One region of the Leuconostoc sp. JNUCC 76 genome, then DNA from elsewhere that is predicted to be linked to it. Evidence: predicted binding sites of a transcription regulator. Region 1 holds the regulator's gene; each other region holds the start of a gene.

Region 1 (4,222 bases):
AGACCTTGCCATTATTTTTCAGGAGTTTATTGGTAATTTGAGCCAACTCAGGTAGGTTAATCATCAACTCGTGGCGCGCAATTTCATAATGTTTATCAACATTAGTCTTAGTAGTTTCATTTAATGGGAAATAAGGTGGATTAGTCAGAACAGTTTCAACAGATCCAGGTTGAATTTCATTAAATATATCTTTCATGTCAGCTTGAATGACTGAAACACGTTCATGTAAATTGTTCAGCTCAATGCTACGTTGTGCCATTTCAGCTAGTTCTGGTTGTATCTCGACTAACTTGATTTCCCCAGACACTTTTGGGGCGTAAAAAAGGCCAACTGCGCCAGTACCTGATCCCAAATCTACAGATAGCCCTTTACCTTTTCCCTTTACATCAGCAAAATGTGCTAATAAGATTGCATCTAAGGAATAGGAAAACATGTCTGGATTCTGGATAATATTAATGTTTTGTGATGGAAGGCCATCGATACGTTCATTTGCTTTAAGAACTGGTTGTGTCATTTGCGTTTCTCTCTGTTTATCTGTAAAATTGAAATGATTAATTTATGAGGTAAATAAATATGAAATTCTATGATTTTTTACGCGGCATTGCTGTTGCTTTAATATGGGCAGTTACTGGCCGCATTAAATACATGAATCGCGACAGAATACCCCAAAACGATAACTATGTGCTAGTTGGCCCACACCGCACTTGGTGGGATCCAGTATGGTATGCCGTGGCGGCCTACCCAAAACACTTTATTTTCATGGCAAAAATTGAGTTATTTAAATTCAAGCCACTTGCATGGTTAATTAAATCAGCCGGCGCATTCCCAGTTGATCGTGAAAATGTTGGCCCAAGCGTCATCAAAATTCCTGTACGCGAATTAAAAGATGGCAATCGCTCTTTAATAATGTTTCCTTCTGGTTCTAGACACAGTGATGATTTAAAATCAGGTTCCATTTTAATTGCACGAATGGCTGGAAAAACTATCGTACCAGCTGTCTATCAAGGCCCTGTTAAGTTCAGCCATCTTTTTAAACGTAATAATACCACAGTTAATTTCGGAGAACCAATTGTTATTGATAGAAAAGATCGTTTAAATAAAGAAAACATCGCCAAGTATACTGAGATGATGCAAACAGCTTTTGATGAACTCGATGTCGAAGTTGATCCTTCTTGGAAATATATAGATCCTAAACGTTTAGAAAAAAAATAAGCCACTCGGCTTATTTTTTTTGTGAGTTGGCACTTTGTTGCTTCATTTGAGCCATCATTTGGTTCAATTTCTTTTGAGATGGTTTTTGTCCCATTGACATCATCATTGATTTCATCATTTCTTCTGAAATAGGTGGGTTTTTTGCAAGATAATTCTTCATTGAATTACGTGCCAAGAAAAAGCCACCGACCAAACCAATAACTAAAGTTAACACTGCAATCAAAATTGCTAGCCATGTGCTAATCATGCATATTCTCCTTACTAAAATGTCTGATAGTTATTATAGCACAGCCAGCAAAGGCGTGCTATAATAACTTGCAGAGTTAACGTTTTCAATATGAACCGTTTTGTTCGTTACAAAAATAAATAACACAAATTTTTATTATTTATTTAATATTAGGTTGAATTTTGACAAAAATAACGAACAAACGTTTGATTTGTTCGTGTTTTTCCGTTATACTAATGATAGTAAATTTAACAAGTAGGAAACCCATCATGGCAATTACACAAGAAAGCAAACAAATTCAAGTGCTTCGATTTATTCATGAAGCACAATCAGAAAATGGTTACCCACCAACTGTCCGAGAAATTGGTGAAGCTGTTGGATTATCTTCTTCTTCAACTATTCACGGTCACATCGAACGTCTGGTAAAAAAAGGTTATCTTTTAAAAGATGCTTCTAAACCAAGAGCTCGCGCGATTGAAGTAACCGATATTGGTTTAGAGATGCTTGGCATTTCAACAACACCCGGAAAAATTCCGGTACTTGGAATGGTTACAGCGGGCACACCAATTTTGGCAGTGGAAGAAGAAGCAACCGAATTTTTCCCTATTCCAGATAATTTAATGCAATTTGATGGTGATTTATTCATGCTTAATGTCCATGGTGATTCAATGATTAACATTGGCATCCTAGATGGGGACAAAGTTATCGTACGTAAGCAAGAGAATGCTGATAATGGTGATGTTGTTGTCGCTATGAATGATAGCAATGAAGCGACAGTTAAGCGGTTTTTCCGTGAAGCCGATCATTATCGCTTACAACCTGAAAATAACAGCATGGCACCAATTATCTTGCAAAAAGTCTCTATTTTAGGAAAAGTTATCGGACTATATCGCGACGCTATTTATTAAAAACCAAGTAAAAAGGCTCATCTCTGATGAGCCTTTTTATTATGCTTGCCAAGAATTTGGATTTTTCTTCCAGTTTTGTAAGGTTTCCACTTGTGATTTATCGAGATCTCCACGCTTTACAGCTGTTTCAATGAGTTGTGAGTATGTTGTTAGTGAGTTAAATGTTAGTCCTGCTTCATCAAAGTTTTTTTGACCAGCTGGCAATTCATAAGAGAATATAGAAACAACGCCAAGTACACTTGCTCCCTCATTACGTACCGCATTTACTGCAGCCAACACAGACCCCCCTGTTGATATCAAATCATCAATCAGAACGACTTTACGATTTTTTACCAAGGCGCCTTCTGTTTGACGACCTGCCCCGTGATCTTTAGGTTTTGAACGTACATAGATCATTGGCTTATTTAATTCTTCAGCTACCCAAGCTGAATGAGGAATACCTGCAGTAGCCACGCCACCAATAATTTCAACGTCACCATACTCTTTTTTTATTAATTCAGACAACCCCTTATAAATATTTTGACGTACCGAAGGGAAACCAATGGTCATCCGATTATCTGTATAGATTGGACTCTTTATACCCGATGCCCACGTGAAAGGTTCTTCTGGTGAAAATTTTACGGCACCAATTTCAAGTAAATCATTAGCTACTTGTTGTTTATAGTCTGTCATTTATTTTCTCCATTCATTGACAACACGTTGATATGCAGCTACTGGGTTAGTTGATTGTGTAATTGATCGACCAACAACTAATCCAGTTGAATTCAACTTCTTGGCTTCCGCTGGCGTAGTCACACGCACTTGATCTCCAGCTGCGTCACCAGCTAAACGAATACCAGGTGTAATACGTAAAAATCGGTCATTCGTGTGTGACTTGATTAAACTAGCCTCCAAAGGTGAACTAATTGTCCCGTCTATGCCCGCCGAGTAAGCAAGCTTAGCCAAATGTGCAACACTTTCTTCAATAGTTGCTGTGGTTAATTGTATCTCTTGTACCTCAGCTTCAGAAAAAGAAGTTAGCTGCGTCACTGCAAGTAATTTTAATGCGTCACTCTTATTGGCAACAGCTGCTTCCAACATTCTTTTCCCTCCAGCTGCATGCAAAGTTAAATATTGTACATCTAGTTTTGATATATTAGCGACTGCACGACCAACAGTATTTGGAATATCGTAAAGTTTTAAATCTAAGAAAATCGTATAGCCCAATGCACGTAGTTCTGTGATGAACTCTGGTCCCGTACGATAAAAAAGCTCCATACCGATTTTCAATGCTGGCTGTTCCACTAGATCTGAAAAAGGCTCCAAAAATTTGCAAGTAGTGGTTGCATCGGGAAAGTCCAAAGCAATAAAGACTGGCTGTTCTGTCATTATGATCCTCCTATGTACATAAGCCGAAGCTTATTTGAAAAAGTTTAGTGCATTTCTTTCACTGTAAAACTGCGCGACTCTAATACTTCTAAGAAGGCACTAACTGTGTCTAAGGCAGTAAACAAAGGCACGGCATTTTCAATTGCAGCATTTCTAATCAAACGGCCATCGCTTTCAGCACGGTCATCTGCTTGAGTTGTGTTAATAACAACCTGTACTTTTTGTTGACGCAGTGCTGCAACTGCATTATTATCTGATTCCGAAATTTTATCGAGTACTTCCACAGGCAAGTCATTGTCTGACAAGTAAGCACCCGTACCGGCAGTTGCAAACAAAGCAAATCCCAAATCATTGAATCTCTTTGCTAATTCGAGCGCCTCTTCTTTGTCATCATCAGCAACTGTGAACAAGACATTGCCGTAACGTGGTACTTTGATGTTAGAAGCAATAAAGGCCTTATACAACGCCTTGGATAGGTTAATATCTGACCCCATGACTTCACCAGTAG
Region 2 (4,222 bases), 290 kb from region 1:
AAATTTGATGAACGTAGTCAGTTTCGGATTATAACTTGGATCGGTCTCAGCTTTTGAAATCGTAGCCGTTGATAATTTCCCTTTTGATTTCACAGCTAATTCCAATTGTGTCAAACTTTTTCTTTTCGCGATAGGCTTTTACTATTGATCTAAAAGAATGTTTTATTTTGTCTCCTTCTCACTTGTTTTTATTGTCAAGTTCCATTGGTTTGGATACCACTAATTAACCGTCATTTGGCACGGCTTCTTAATATTTAGGCTATTTTTAAGCAAAAAAATAAGCCCACACAGGACTTATGAGCTTTTAAAATAACGAATATTACTAAAGCGTTACTTCATTTCAAATTATTGACTTTGGATTTTTATAGAATGGTGTAACTCCTTGTGTACCAACCTATCAACCAGTAGAATTACGGAAATATTTTTGTGATTGTACTGGTTGATTTTTTATTTGTAAAACACGGCTTATTCCATTGTACCAATGTCATACATCAATATTAAATCACTGTCCACAGCTTTTAAGACTGTTTAACATGATTAATCACTTGTTCGAATCGTTAATCCAGTAGCTTCATGAATCTGTTTTGCTAATGCTGGTATTTGCAACCGGTATTCATCATCAAGACGACCAATTTGTTGCGAACGCTTGGCTTGTCCGATTTTATAGTATTCAAAGAAAATATTAACTTTTTTGGCATATCGCTGATGAACAATACGTACTTCATAAATCGTATTGGGTTGTTTTGTAAATAGCGTTTGAATGGTTATGATTATGTCTTCAATTGGATTCATTTTTCTCTGATAACCGTCCTAATATCTTCAAAAGCGATAAATTGTTGATTAATGTAGACACCTAATTCTGTAAAGCCATTAACTAAACCAGTCACATTAGGAATCAGATAACCATCATTAGTTTCAATGTTTTGTTGCACAGTCACTATGTGATAATTCACACAAGAATGTTGTAAGGTACTTTGTGCTTCATTTAGTGGTATTTTAGGTAACTTTTGCGTTTTCTGATTGCGTTGAACGTCCTCTTTGACTAAGGATGAGGTGTGATCGGATAAGAAGTAACCATTCCACTTGATTTTGCCACGTTCGCGATAATCATTCTTAAAGTAGCGATTGATAATGGTGCTAAAGTTTTCTTTATTTGTCATATTGCTGTGCCAACACATTCTTTCTTTTAATCATAACTATTACCCCCATTATGGCCACCCACTAGGCTAGCTCGATTAATGGCAGTGCCCCCCTCTTCTTTGGACATGGCTCGCATCAAAGCAGTTGTGCCAAAACGTTGCCGAATTTCATCAACGATTTGGTCAATTTTATTTGTTTTAAGAAGATGTTCAGGTTGTTCAAAAAGATTAAGCTGTACGCCAGTGTCATCAACTAAACCACCATAATCAATCCCAATGTTTCTAATCACTTCGCCATGCCAGTACTTTCTAAAAAGATTAACCATAACAGCCATTAAGGTATTGGTATCATTGGTAGGATTAATCCGGCACTGTTTCCTAAAACCATGAGATCCCTGTTGCTCAGTTTCAGAAAAGGAATAACCGATAAACAAACTAACTAAGCCTGTTTGCTTTTGATGGGCACGAATTCTTGTAGCGACTTGATCAGCCATTTCACGAATGACAAGTTCAATCTCAGCTTGTTGGCTATAATCACGTGGTAATACTTGTGAGTTACTATAAGACTTACTTTTTGGTTTAATGTTTTCAGCCAAATCAGAACGGTCAATACCCCAAGACAACGCGAGTAATTGTTCACCCATTAATCCTAGTTGCGAACGAAAAAGATATGGATCTTGATGCGCTAAGTCATTCATCGAATGAATACCCATCAAATTGAGCTTACGAGCAGTCCGTGAACCAATACTCCAAATATTAGTGAGTTGTGTGATTGGCCATAATTTATCTGGTACATCTTCATAATGCCAAATACCTGTTAAATTCTTTGCGTGTTTAGCTTCAATATCAAGCGCCAATTTAGCTAAGACTGGTGAATCACCAATGCCAACAGTTAAATAGATACCTGTTTCTGCCCGAACTTGTTGTTGTATTTTGAAAGCAACTTCTGCTGGTGTCTTGCCAAATAACTGCCAAGAATGTGTCATATCAAGGATAGATTCGTCAATGGAATATGGCAATAAGTGCGCATCATCAGTGTATTGTCGATAGATATTATTAATACGTAGATTTTCTTGAATATAAAGATTCATTCTCGGATGAGCAATCACTAAGTCCGGACAAACAGGAATATCACGTTGTCGGGTAACATTAGTGATACCCAGTATTTTCTTGACCATTGGTGAAGATGCCAAGACTAAACCACCGTTGGTATTTTCTTGTTCTGACATCACAACAAGTAATGCTTTTAATGGGTTATAGTCACGTTCCACACACTCAACACTGGCATAGAAACTTTTAGAGTCAATCATAAATATCACACGTCGTTCTTCATGTGTATAATCATATTCAGTTTTTGGTTGATCTACCATAGACTATCTCCAAAACAAAAGCTGTATAATTCATTATACGAACAAATGTTCTGTTTGGCAAGAGAAAACTATAATCCTATAAACAAATTACTGTTCTCCAGAAAGTTCAGATTCTTGGTTAGAGGGTAAAGTTTGCAAAAGCTTAAAAAAGAAATTCGAATTCCCTGTACTAAAATAGTTATACCAAGCCTCTAACGTGTCTGACTCAAAAACATCTAAACTCTCAATAAAGTGTGTGAGTGATCATTTAATAATCCAATATTGGCAACCGCTACAGTTGCGCCACAAATTGCGCCTACTGTACCACCAACTGAAAGTAATTCTCTTGAAATACTAATAATTTTACTGTTTTTTTGTTCATTACAAGTATCGGCACCTGGTAACAGTAGAATACTATCTTCGTCCAAGATAATCTCTTCAACTAAGCAGTCTGGCGCTATTTTAAAGCCTCCCATAGTACTAATAGTTTTTTTAGAATAACTAACTGTTTTTATTTGTACCAAAGAAGCATCTCTTTTAAAAAATCGTTTAGAATTTATTTCTGCAGTAATATATCCTATTTCCCAGTCCGCTAGCGTGTCCAATACATAAACATAAATTGTTTTCATACTTTCCTCCATTAATTAGTTCTGCTATCATTATACTTACTGATTGTTGACAACATTATGGCAACAATTCTAAATAACTTAAAGGTGGATAACAAATGAGAGTTAATAGACTTGTTACTATTATTATGATTCTTATTGATAGAAAAAAATTGGCGCAAAAGAATTAGCTGATATGCTTGAAGTATCGACCCGAACTATTTATCGTGATGTAGAGGCTATCAGTATGGCAGGGATTCCAGTTTATTCTACTTCTGGTGTCGGTGGTGGTTTTGAAATTATGGAAAAATTTAAAATTGATAAAAGTACTTTTTCAGAAACAGATTTAACCACAATCCTAACAGGAATGTCCAGCATACCAAGTATCATGAAAAGTAACGATTTTATAAATACGCATACCAAAATTACAAGTTTTATCTCTAAGGATAAATTAGAATTAGCTCGTTCGAAAGCAAATGCACATCGACTTTAGTAATTGGGGAGACCATAGAGATTTAGAACCTTACCTTACTCTTATCAAAATATCATTACAAGAAAACAAAGTTCTTTCATTTGAATACATAAATCATAGTGGGAATCAAACCAAAAGACAAGTTGAACCCTATCAGTTAATTTTAAAAAATAGTCAGTGGTATTTTCAGGGCTATTGCTATAAAAGAAATGATTTTCGTTTGTTTAAATTATCCCGTATTTCTAATTTACAAATTAAGAATCGCACGTTTATTCCCAAAATAAATCCAGACCCCCTTTTAGATACGACAGAAATTTTAACTAAATTACGAATAACTATTAAACTGAGGATTCATGAGTCAATTTTAGAACGAATTCTTGATTATTGTGACTATGAGAACTTTTCAAAAGATGATAAAAGCCATTATATTGTTAATTTTCCTTTTATAGAAAATGATTATTACTACAGCATGCTTTTAGGTTTTGGGGATCAATGTGAATGTCTAGGACCCCTACATGTTCGTTCAACATTGAAAGAAAAAATAAAGAATTTATCCCGAATATATGAATCTTAATTGTGATTACCTAGACAAAAATAAAATTATTGAAGTATTAGTTTTATTTTGCTTATTTTAATTTTCTTTTTTCATCCGCACGA
Region 3 (4,222 bases), 560 kb from region 1:
AGAGCTGTAAAAAAAGCAACTGGATAATGTGCCTTTAGAAAGGCTAACTCAAAAGCCAATTTACTATAAGCAACTGCATGAGAACGATTGAAACCATAATTAGCGAATTCATCAATATAAGAAAAAATAAGTTCTGCTTGTTCTTGATCATGCCCATTTTTCAAAGCACCTTTAATAAATTTCTCATGCAGTTTTTGCATTTTGTCGACTTTTTTCTTCGACATGGCACTTCGTAAAACATCCGCCTCGCCTAGCGTGAACCCAGCATATGACTCCGCAACTAGCATAACCTGCTCTTGATATACAATGATACCGAAAGTTGGCGCCAAAATTGATTTCAAACTAGGATCTGGGATTGTCACTGGTTCTTTACCATGGCGTCGAGCGATAAACTTATCAATATTTTGTGCAGGACCAGGACGGTAAAGCGCGTTAACAGCCACAATATGTTCAAAGGTGACCGGTTTCAACTTTCGCAATACGTTTTTAATGCCTGCAGATTCAAACTGGAAAACTCCATTTGTGTCGCCTTTAGCAAATAATGCTAGGGTTTTGGCATCATCTAAAGCAATTTTAGTAATATCAAATCCTTCTGGTAGCTCTTTTTGAGCATAATAGAGTGCTTGGCTTAAAATTGCCAAATTTTGTAATCCTAGAATATCGATTTTAAGTAACCCTAATTGTTCAACTGGATCTTTTTCAAATTGTGTTAATAAGCGTCCCTCCGTACCAGATTGCACGGGCAATGTTTTTACCAAAGGGTTCGCACTGAGTACAATTCCTGCCGCATGTGTAGAGTAATTTTTTGGTAGACCCTCAATTTTCAAAGCCGTTTGTAATAATAGTCTACCATTATCAATATCACGAAGAGCATTCTGCAATTGTGGCGCTTTGAGCGCATCATCAATAGACACTTTTCGTCCATTTTTTCCTTCAGGTATACTAGCACTCAACTTGCTCAATGCTGGGGTTGGTAATCCAAACACTCTACCAACATCACGTAGGGCTTGCTTAGAAGCTAAAGTACCAAATGTAATAATCTGACCAAAATTTCTTTTCCCGTACTTTTGATAAAGGTAGGTGAATAGTTCTTCACGCTTGCTTGGTGGCCAATCAATATCAATATCAGGCATTTGCACGCGCTCATCATTTAGAAAACGTTCAAATAGCAAATTAAATTGCAAGGGATCTACATCGGTAATTTGTAAACTGTACGCAACCAAAGATCCAGCGACAGAACCACGACCTGGTCCAGTTTGAATGTGGTTTTTATGTGCAAAGTTAACAATGTCCCAAACAATCAGGAAGTAATCGCTAAATCCTAACAATTCAATGGTTTTTAATTCGTGCTGCAATCTTTCTTCGTACAAGTTCAAGCTCGTATTATGTCCTTGTAATCGTTTTTTTAATCCATTGACAGCAATTGTTTCTAAAAACTGTGCGTTGGTCACGCCAGATGGTGTTTCAAAAGGTGGTAAAGCCGTATCTTTAAATTCAATGCTGACATTGCTTTTTGAAACCAATAATTCGTTATTAATATAAGCTGTCTTTAGTATTTCTGTATCTTGATATTCTTGCTGAACAACAGTTAAATCTCTTAAAATATGTGAACCTTGTTGCTGAGCCAAAATTTTAATATCGTCCAATTTAACATTTGCATCAATTGCTTTTAAGACTTGAGTAGTGAAAGCATCATCTGAGTTAAGATAATCAATATCATCTAAAGCAATCATACGACCACCAGTTCGTTCGCTAAATTGCGCTAATCTCTCTTGTATCTGCGGTGCCATTTGCGAATTAATACCAATAAAAGAATGGTGCTCGTCCACAAGGGTGATAAGTTGTTGCCAATAGTTATCAACTTCCTCATACCCTGAAGAGATGAGTTGAACGAGCTCACTGTCAGTTGGAAAAACAATGTTTATACCAGCTAAGTGTTTAACCATTGTTTCCCACTGAAAATCTCCCTGACTGGTCATCTTCGCTGATGATAGCCACATTAGATTTTGGTAGCCTACTTGGTTCTCAGCTAATAGTACGATTGGAAATAGTGTAGCAGTATTCACAAGTCCGTTGACCATCAATGTCAAGCCAAATAAGGGTTTAATTCCATGCTTTCTTGTTTGTCGAAACCAGTCTATCGCTCCGTACATTACATTAACATCAGCCAGTGCAATGGCTTCATAACCACGAGTCTTTGCTGTCTGGACAATTTGTTCAATTGTATTTGGATTTTTTAATAAGCTATAACTGCTTAAAATTTGAAGCGGTGCGTACATTTCAACTCCTTATACGAACATCTGTTTTCTTTAATTATACAGAAAAATCACATAAAAGTCGTCAATTTTAACAAATATTAGGGTTCTTCAAAATCAAAAATTAGACATTTTCTATTTTCTTGTTTAAATTCACTTAAAAACTTGCCATTTGTGAAAAAAGGTGTATTATAATGACAGTAAAGAGGTAAAAAATCATGAAATACATTATGGTAGCAATTTGGTCGGCAATATTTGGTGAAATTTTGGGTTATATTGTATCCCAATTGAATTCTGGCACTTATGATTTTGTTACTGTTGCTGTCATTGCTGTTATTGTTGGTGAAATTGCGATAGTTGCGATTCCAGCAATTTCAGGATCAGCTGCACCAAAAGAAGTTGCGTCTGAAGAATAAATCACAAGATTAAAAAAGAGCTCAGTTGAGCTCTTTTTTGTTTATCCAAAAGTTATTTTTCTTGTGCAAGTTTTACAATTTCTAAAATAACGTCTGTTGCCTGTTCCATGACTGTTGTAGAAACATATTCAAAACGGCCATGCATATTTTCGCCTCCAGCAAAAATATTTGGTGTTGGTAGCCCTAGGAAAGTTATTTTTGAACCATCGGTACCACCACGGACAGGTTCAATAATTGGTTTAATCGCTAAGTTATTCATCGCTTTTTCAGCCAAATTAACTGAACGCATATCATCTTTCAAGATTTCACCCATATTATAGTATTGATCTTTCAATACAACTTTAATACGCTTTTCCCCTAATTTCTGATTAAAGGCATCGGCAATATCTAATAATCTTTGCTTACGTTCTTCAAATATATTTCGGTCATGATCACGAACAATATAACGCAGAGTTGCTTCTTCAGGATTACCGTCAACTGCTAGAAGATGCCAAAATCCTTCTGTTCCTTCGGTGTTTTCTGGGCGATCATGGACAGGAAGTTGTTCATGAAAATCAAATGCTAGTTGAATGGCATTAACCATTGTATCTTTTGCAGTTCCTGGATGAACATTTCGTCCCTGAATTGTGATATCGGCGCTCGCAGCATTAAATGTCTCCCACTCAAGCTCGCCTAACGGTCCGCCATCCATTGTATAAGCGAAGTCAGCACCAAATGCTTCAACATCAAAATGATCGGCACCGATGCCAATCTCTTCATCTGGTCCAAAAGCAAATCGCAAATCACCATGTTTGATCTCTGGATGTGCAATTAAATACTGGGCTGCCGTAATGATTTCAGCATCTCCAGCTTTATCATCAGCACCTAATAGTGTTGTGCCATCAGTTGTAATTAAAGTATGTCCCGCATATTTTTTTAAGCTAGGAAATTCGTTAGTTGTCAATTCGTAACCACTATTTCCCAACTTAATTGACGATTGGCCGTCGTAATTTTTAACAATTTGTGGGTTAATGTTCGCTCCATTAAAATCTGCAGTATCGACGTGTGCAATAAAGCCAATTGTGGGTACAGCACTGTCATCAATATTGCTGGATAATTCCGCAAATACATAACCATCTTTCATGGTGCGTACATTTTCAAGACCAATAGCTTTTAATTCGTCAGCTAAATCTGCCAAAAAAGCGACCTCTTTAGGTGACGAAGGTACTGTTTCTGAGTTCTCATCAGATTGCGTATCTACTTTTATATACTTCAAAAAACGTTCTGTTAATTCAGGATACTTTGTCATATATTACTCCTTTTGAGCATTTGCCCACTGCTTTAGCCGTTCACTAAATATATTTGTATGGATCTGTATTGATTTTTGTAGCAACTATATCAACAGTGTCACCAAACCATTCTTTGACCTTATCAACCATTTTTTCATTAGCAATGGCTTCCATATGATGATCAGGATCGATCACAATAAAATTTGAAGCCAAGATGTCGTGCCCAACGTGATAGTAGACATCGGCTGTGACATAGGCATCAGCTCCAGCTTGTTGCGCAACC
Region 4 (4,222 bases), 960 kb from region 1:
AATATCTTTCTTAATTGTTTTCGGTGTAATACCATGTTGCGTATTATATTGCATCTGAATATCGCGCCTGCGGGCTGTTTCATCAATAGCTTCAAGCATGGATCTAGTCATCTTATCCGCATACATGATAACGTGTCCATTTTCATTACGTGCGGCACGACCAATAGTTTGAATTAATGAACGTGGATTACGCAAAAATCCTTCTTTATCAGCATCCAATATAGCTACTAAGGATACTTCAGGAACATCAATCCCCTCACGCAATAAGTTAATACCAATTAAAACATCATATTTACCCAAGCGTAAATCACGAATAATTTCCGTACGTTCAAGTGTTTTGATATCCGCATGCAAATAAGCTACTTTTATTCCCAAATCTTTCAAATAATCAGTTAGATCCTCAGCCATACGTTTGGTTAACGTTGTGATAAACACACGTTCATCACGCTCTGATCGCTTCGTTATTTCCCCGACCAAGTCATCAATTTGTCCCATGACTGGTCGCACTTCAACTTCTGGATCAAGCAACCCCGTTGGTCGAATAATTTGTTGAATAACGTGTTTTGAATCGACACGCTCATTTTCATAATCTCCAGGTGTCGCTGACATATAAATAATCTGGTTAACGTGTTTTTCGAATTCAGGAAGTTTTAATGGCCGATTATCTAATGCACTTGGCAAACGAAAGCCATAGTTAACCAACGTTTCTTTTCTAGCTTTATCCCCGTTAAACATACCGCGAATTTGTGGCATGGTAACATGACTTTCATCAATAACAATCAAAAAATCATCTGGGAAAAAGTCAATCAATGTAAATGGTGGTTCACCCGCTTGACGACCATCCATCCAACGTGAGTAGTTTTCAATGCCGCCAACAAATCCCATTTCTTCGAGCATCGCCAAATCATACTCTGTACGTTGTTTAATACGCTGCGCCTCTAATAACTTACCTTCTTTTTTGAATAGCTCAACCTGAGTGTTCATTTCTTGACGGATACCGTCCAATGCCACCTGCATTTGGTCGTCATCGGTCATAAAATGTTTTGCCGGAAAAATAGCTACATGATCACGTTCTGCTATTGTTTCTCCTGTCAAAGAATTGATTTCTCGGATACGATCAATTTCATCACCAAAAAATTCAATTCGCAAAGCCATTTCATCTTGGGAAGCAGGGAAAATTTCAATCACGTCACCACGAACACGGAACGTTCCACGATGAAAATCAAGGTCATTACGAGTAAACTGCACATCAATCAAATCACGCATTAATTGATCCCGCTCATACTCATATCCAACACGCAAACTGATAACATGATCCTTATACTGGTGCGGATCTCCTAAACCAAAAATAGAACTGACGGAAGCAACCACAATGACATCATTACGTTCAAGTAACGAACTAGTCGCGGAGTTTCGTAGTTTATCGATTTCATCATTCACAGCTGAATCTTTTTCAATAAATGTATCAGAACTTGGGACATAAGCTTCAGGCTGATAATAATCATAGTAAGAGACAAAATATTCTACTGCATTGTTAGGAAAAAATTCTTTTAGCTCACCATATAACTGTCCAGCTAAAGTCTTATTATGACTTAAAACTAACGTTGGCTTTTTTACTTCCTTAATTACATTTGAAATGGTAAATGTTTTACCTGTTCCCGTAGCTCCGAGTAATATCTGTTCTTTAACATGATTGTTGATTCCACCAACTAGTTTTTCAATGGCTTGTGGTTGGTCACCGGTTGGTTCATATTTAGATTTAATTTCAAATTCATGTTCTATCTGTCGCTCTATCATTGACGTTCTCTTTTCATAAATCTGCTCAGTATTATTTCACACTTAGTACACTATCATCCCATTATAACAAAAAACGAACAAACGTTCTACATGAGCGTTTCGTTCGTTTTTTGTGATTACTTGTCATCGTCATCAGAATCTGTTTTTAATTCCGGTGCATCTGTGACATAGTCGCTAAGTGTTGATTTGCCTTTATTCTTGGCTAATACACTCGAAGGATTAGACTTAAGTGCTTTTTTAAGCGAGGCTAGTCCCTCAGTTTTTTTATAATTATAATTCTTTTTGTTAATAAGATTAAAATCAGAATTTGAAGTATCAAAGCGCAATAAATCGCCCGTAATAACTGCATCGGAGTAACCCAAAACTTTTGTTGCATAATCGGACATTTGTTTTGCAACTTTTTGCAACTTTTTATCTGATTTGAGCGTAACTTGATCACCAGTTTTAGTATTAAAATACTGGTTATTGTATTTCGTATACGTTGGCGTTATCCAATCACCATCACGGAAAACCACTTTACCATCGTACTTCGAGGACAGCATGTCTTGGCCAAACATAGTCATATTATTATCTGGGATTCCAAGCACATCCATTAAAGTTGGCAACATATCAATTTCACCACCATATGTATGGTCAACACCACCCTTTAGCCCTGTCGCATGAATCATGAATGGCACTTTTTGGAAAGTAGCTAAATCATTATTAGTAATTTTATCTTTACCAAGTAACTGTGCAATAGCATCCTGATGGTTTTCAGAAATTCCATAGTGATCACCATACAGCACAAATACAGAATTGTCATACAACCCAGCTTTTTTGAGATAACTCATCAGCTCAGCAAATGCCTGATCCAAATAGTGAGCTGTTTGAACATAACCATCAACAGTTTTGTCTCCAGTTTTTGTTGCTGGGAAACTGATATTTTGTTTATCCAAATCATATGGATAATGATTTGTTACGGTTATTAACTTCGCATAAAATGGTTGTGGGAGCTGTTCAATATACTTCGCACTATCTCGCAGAAAAATTTTATCTTTCATCCCATAACCAATGTTATAGTTTGCTTTGTTTGCATTAGCATAATAAGATTTAGAGAAAAAGTAATTATAGCCAAATGATTTATAGGTATTATCACGATTCCAAAAACTTGCAACATCCCCGTGAAAGGCAGCAGTTGTATAGCCTCTTTGTCCTAATATAGCTGGTAATGACTCAAACGTATTACTCGTACCATACTTGACCATAGCAGAACCTGTAGCCAAGCCATATAGAGAGTTTTCTTGCATCATCTCCGCATCAGATGTCTTCCCCTGACCAACTTGGTTATAGAAATTATCAAAACTTAGCGTGTTTTGGTCATGATAGAACTGGTTCAGGTTGGGTGTGACTTCTTGCCCATCAACTTTATAATCTATTAAGAACTGCTGAAATGATTCCAAATGAATCATAAAGACATTCTTACCTTTTTGCGTACCATAATACTGAATATTGGCAGGCAATTTTTGCGTAGCAACAAACTTTTTTACTTTAGCTAAATCGGATGGCTTTGCTCGCTTCCGGCTTTCGGTTTGATTATAAGTTTGTACAGCGTTAAATGCAGCATATTCATTCAATCCTAAATATTTAACAATGTAATTATTATCAAATGAGCGAGTCAACAAACCTGAACGATCCGTTGATGCGATACCATAATCTACTAACATCAAGATGACACCAAAAAGCGTCGTTAAAATAGCAAATTTTTTTTGAACGCCTTTATGATCAATCGTTAATTGCTTGAAAACCACTAGCAAAATTAAAATCACAATATCAATAAAGACAAGATAATCCGTCCAATGAATAATTGCCGCAATCGATTTACCAAGATTTGTTCCAGTTGAACTACCAGAACCCAAAATACCCATTGATAGGAAATCTGAAAATTCTCTGTAGTATAGCATATTCGCAAATAACCATATTGACTGAATCAAATTAAAAATAATTGCCAACCAATAACTGGTTACGCCACGAAAATACAAGGAAATACTTAAAAATATAATAGCCGTCGGGATTGGATTCAAGAACAGCAAAAATTGCTGCGTTGAGCCTTCCACACCCAAATTAAAATTCATATGATATTCGGCATATGTTTTCAACCAAACGAGGACAACGTTTAATATAAAAAACCAAACAATCGGTGCCGATGTATCCATGGTTCTTTTAATTTGTCGCCAGAGATTTTTGGGGTTTGAAATTCGTTTTAATAAACCTATCATTTGTTATAAACGTGCTTGATAACATCTTAATACAATGTGTTAAGCACCCTCCTAATAAATTAGTTTGAAATCATGTAAAACATCGTAGATTTCAATTGCAACCAAATCAATATCATCAAATTGAAACTGCCGAATTTCTCGGTGTTCTTGAACTGTCCAAATTTTGGTTA

The links. Region 1 encodes LexA, which represses DNA repair genes until DNA is damaged. Its sites were predicted from a motif close to CNAACANNTGTTNG; they were not measured.
Region 2: a site for LexA is predicted at 2,548-2,561, ahead of JNUCC76_RS04960 (Y-family DNA polymerase). Genes of this name have one in related genera too.
Region 3: a site for LexA is predicted at 2,294-2,307, ahead of JNUCC76_RS03775 (DNA polymerase III subunit alpha). Genes of this name have one in related genera too.
Region 4: a site for LexA is predicted at 1,872-1,885, ahead of uvrB (excinuclease ABC subunit UvrB). Genes of this name have one in related genera too.

What each region holds. Positions count from the first base shown of each region.
Region 1 is NZ_CM132206.1:1,287,692-1,291,913, forward strand. It holds gene JNUCC76_RS06490 (tRNA1(Val) (adenine(37)-N6)-methyltransferase) at 1-514, opposite strand, end outside; gene JNUCC76_RS06495 (lysophospholipid acyltransferase family protein) at 574-1,212, shown strand; gene JNUCC76_RS06500 (YneF family protein) at 1,223-1,459, opposite strand; gene lexA (transcriptional repressor LexA) at 1,708-2,346, shown strand; gene pyrE (orotate phosphoribosyltransferase) at 2,386-3,018, opposite strand; gene pyrF (orotidine-5'-phosphate decarboxylase) at 3,019-3,714, opposite strand; gene carB (carbamoyl-phosphate synthase large subunit) at 3,759-4,222, opposite strand, start outside.
Region 2 is NZ_CM132206.1:998,384-1,002,605, reverse strand. It holds gene JNUCC76_RS04975 (XRE family transcriptional regulator) at 1-114, opposite strand, end outside; gene JNUCC76_RS04970 (hypothetical protein) at 538-792, opposite strand; gene JNUCC76_RS04965 (hypothetical protein) at 789-1,160, opposite strand; gene JNUCC76_RS04960 (Y-family DNA polymerase) at 1,187-2,509, opposite strand; gene JNUCC76_RS04955 (DJ-1/PfpI family protein) at 2,725-3,117, opposite strand; gene JNUCC76_RS04950 (helix-turn-helix transcriptional regulator) at 3,290-3,586, shown strand; gene JNUCC76_RS04945 (helix-turn-helix transcriptional regulator) at 3,570-4,139, shown strand; partial or broken gene JNUCC76_RS04940 (IS30 family transposase) at 4,192-4,222, opposite strand, start outside.
Region 3 is NZ_CM132206.1:730,072-734,293, reverse strand. It holds gene JNUCC76_RS03775 (DNA polymerase III subunit alpha) at 1-2,279, opposite strand, end outside; gene JNUCC76_RS03770 (YjzD family protein) at 2,474-2,671, shown strand; gene pepT (peptidase T) at 2,724-3,959, opposite strand; gene JNUCC76_RS03760 (Nif3-like dinuclear metal center hexameric protein) at 4,003-4,222, opposite strand, start outside.
Region 4 is NZ_CM132206.1:328,909-333,130, reverse strand. It holds gene uvrB (excinuclease ABC subunit UvrB) at 1-1,797, opposite strand, end outside; gene JNUCC76_RS01880 (LTA synthase family protein) at 1,914-4,052, opposite strand; gene JNUCC76_RS01875 (YkuJ family protein) at 4,104-4,222, opposite strand, start outside.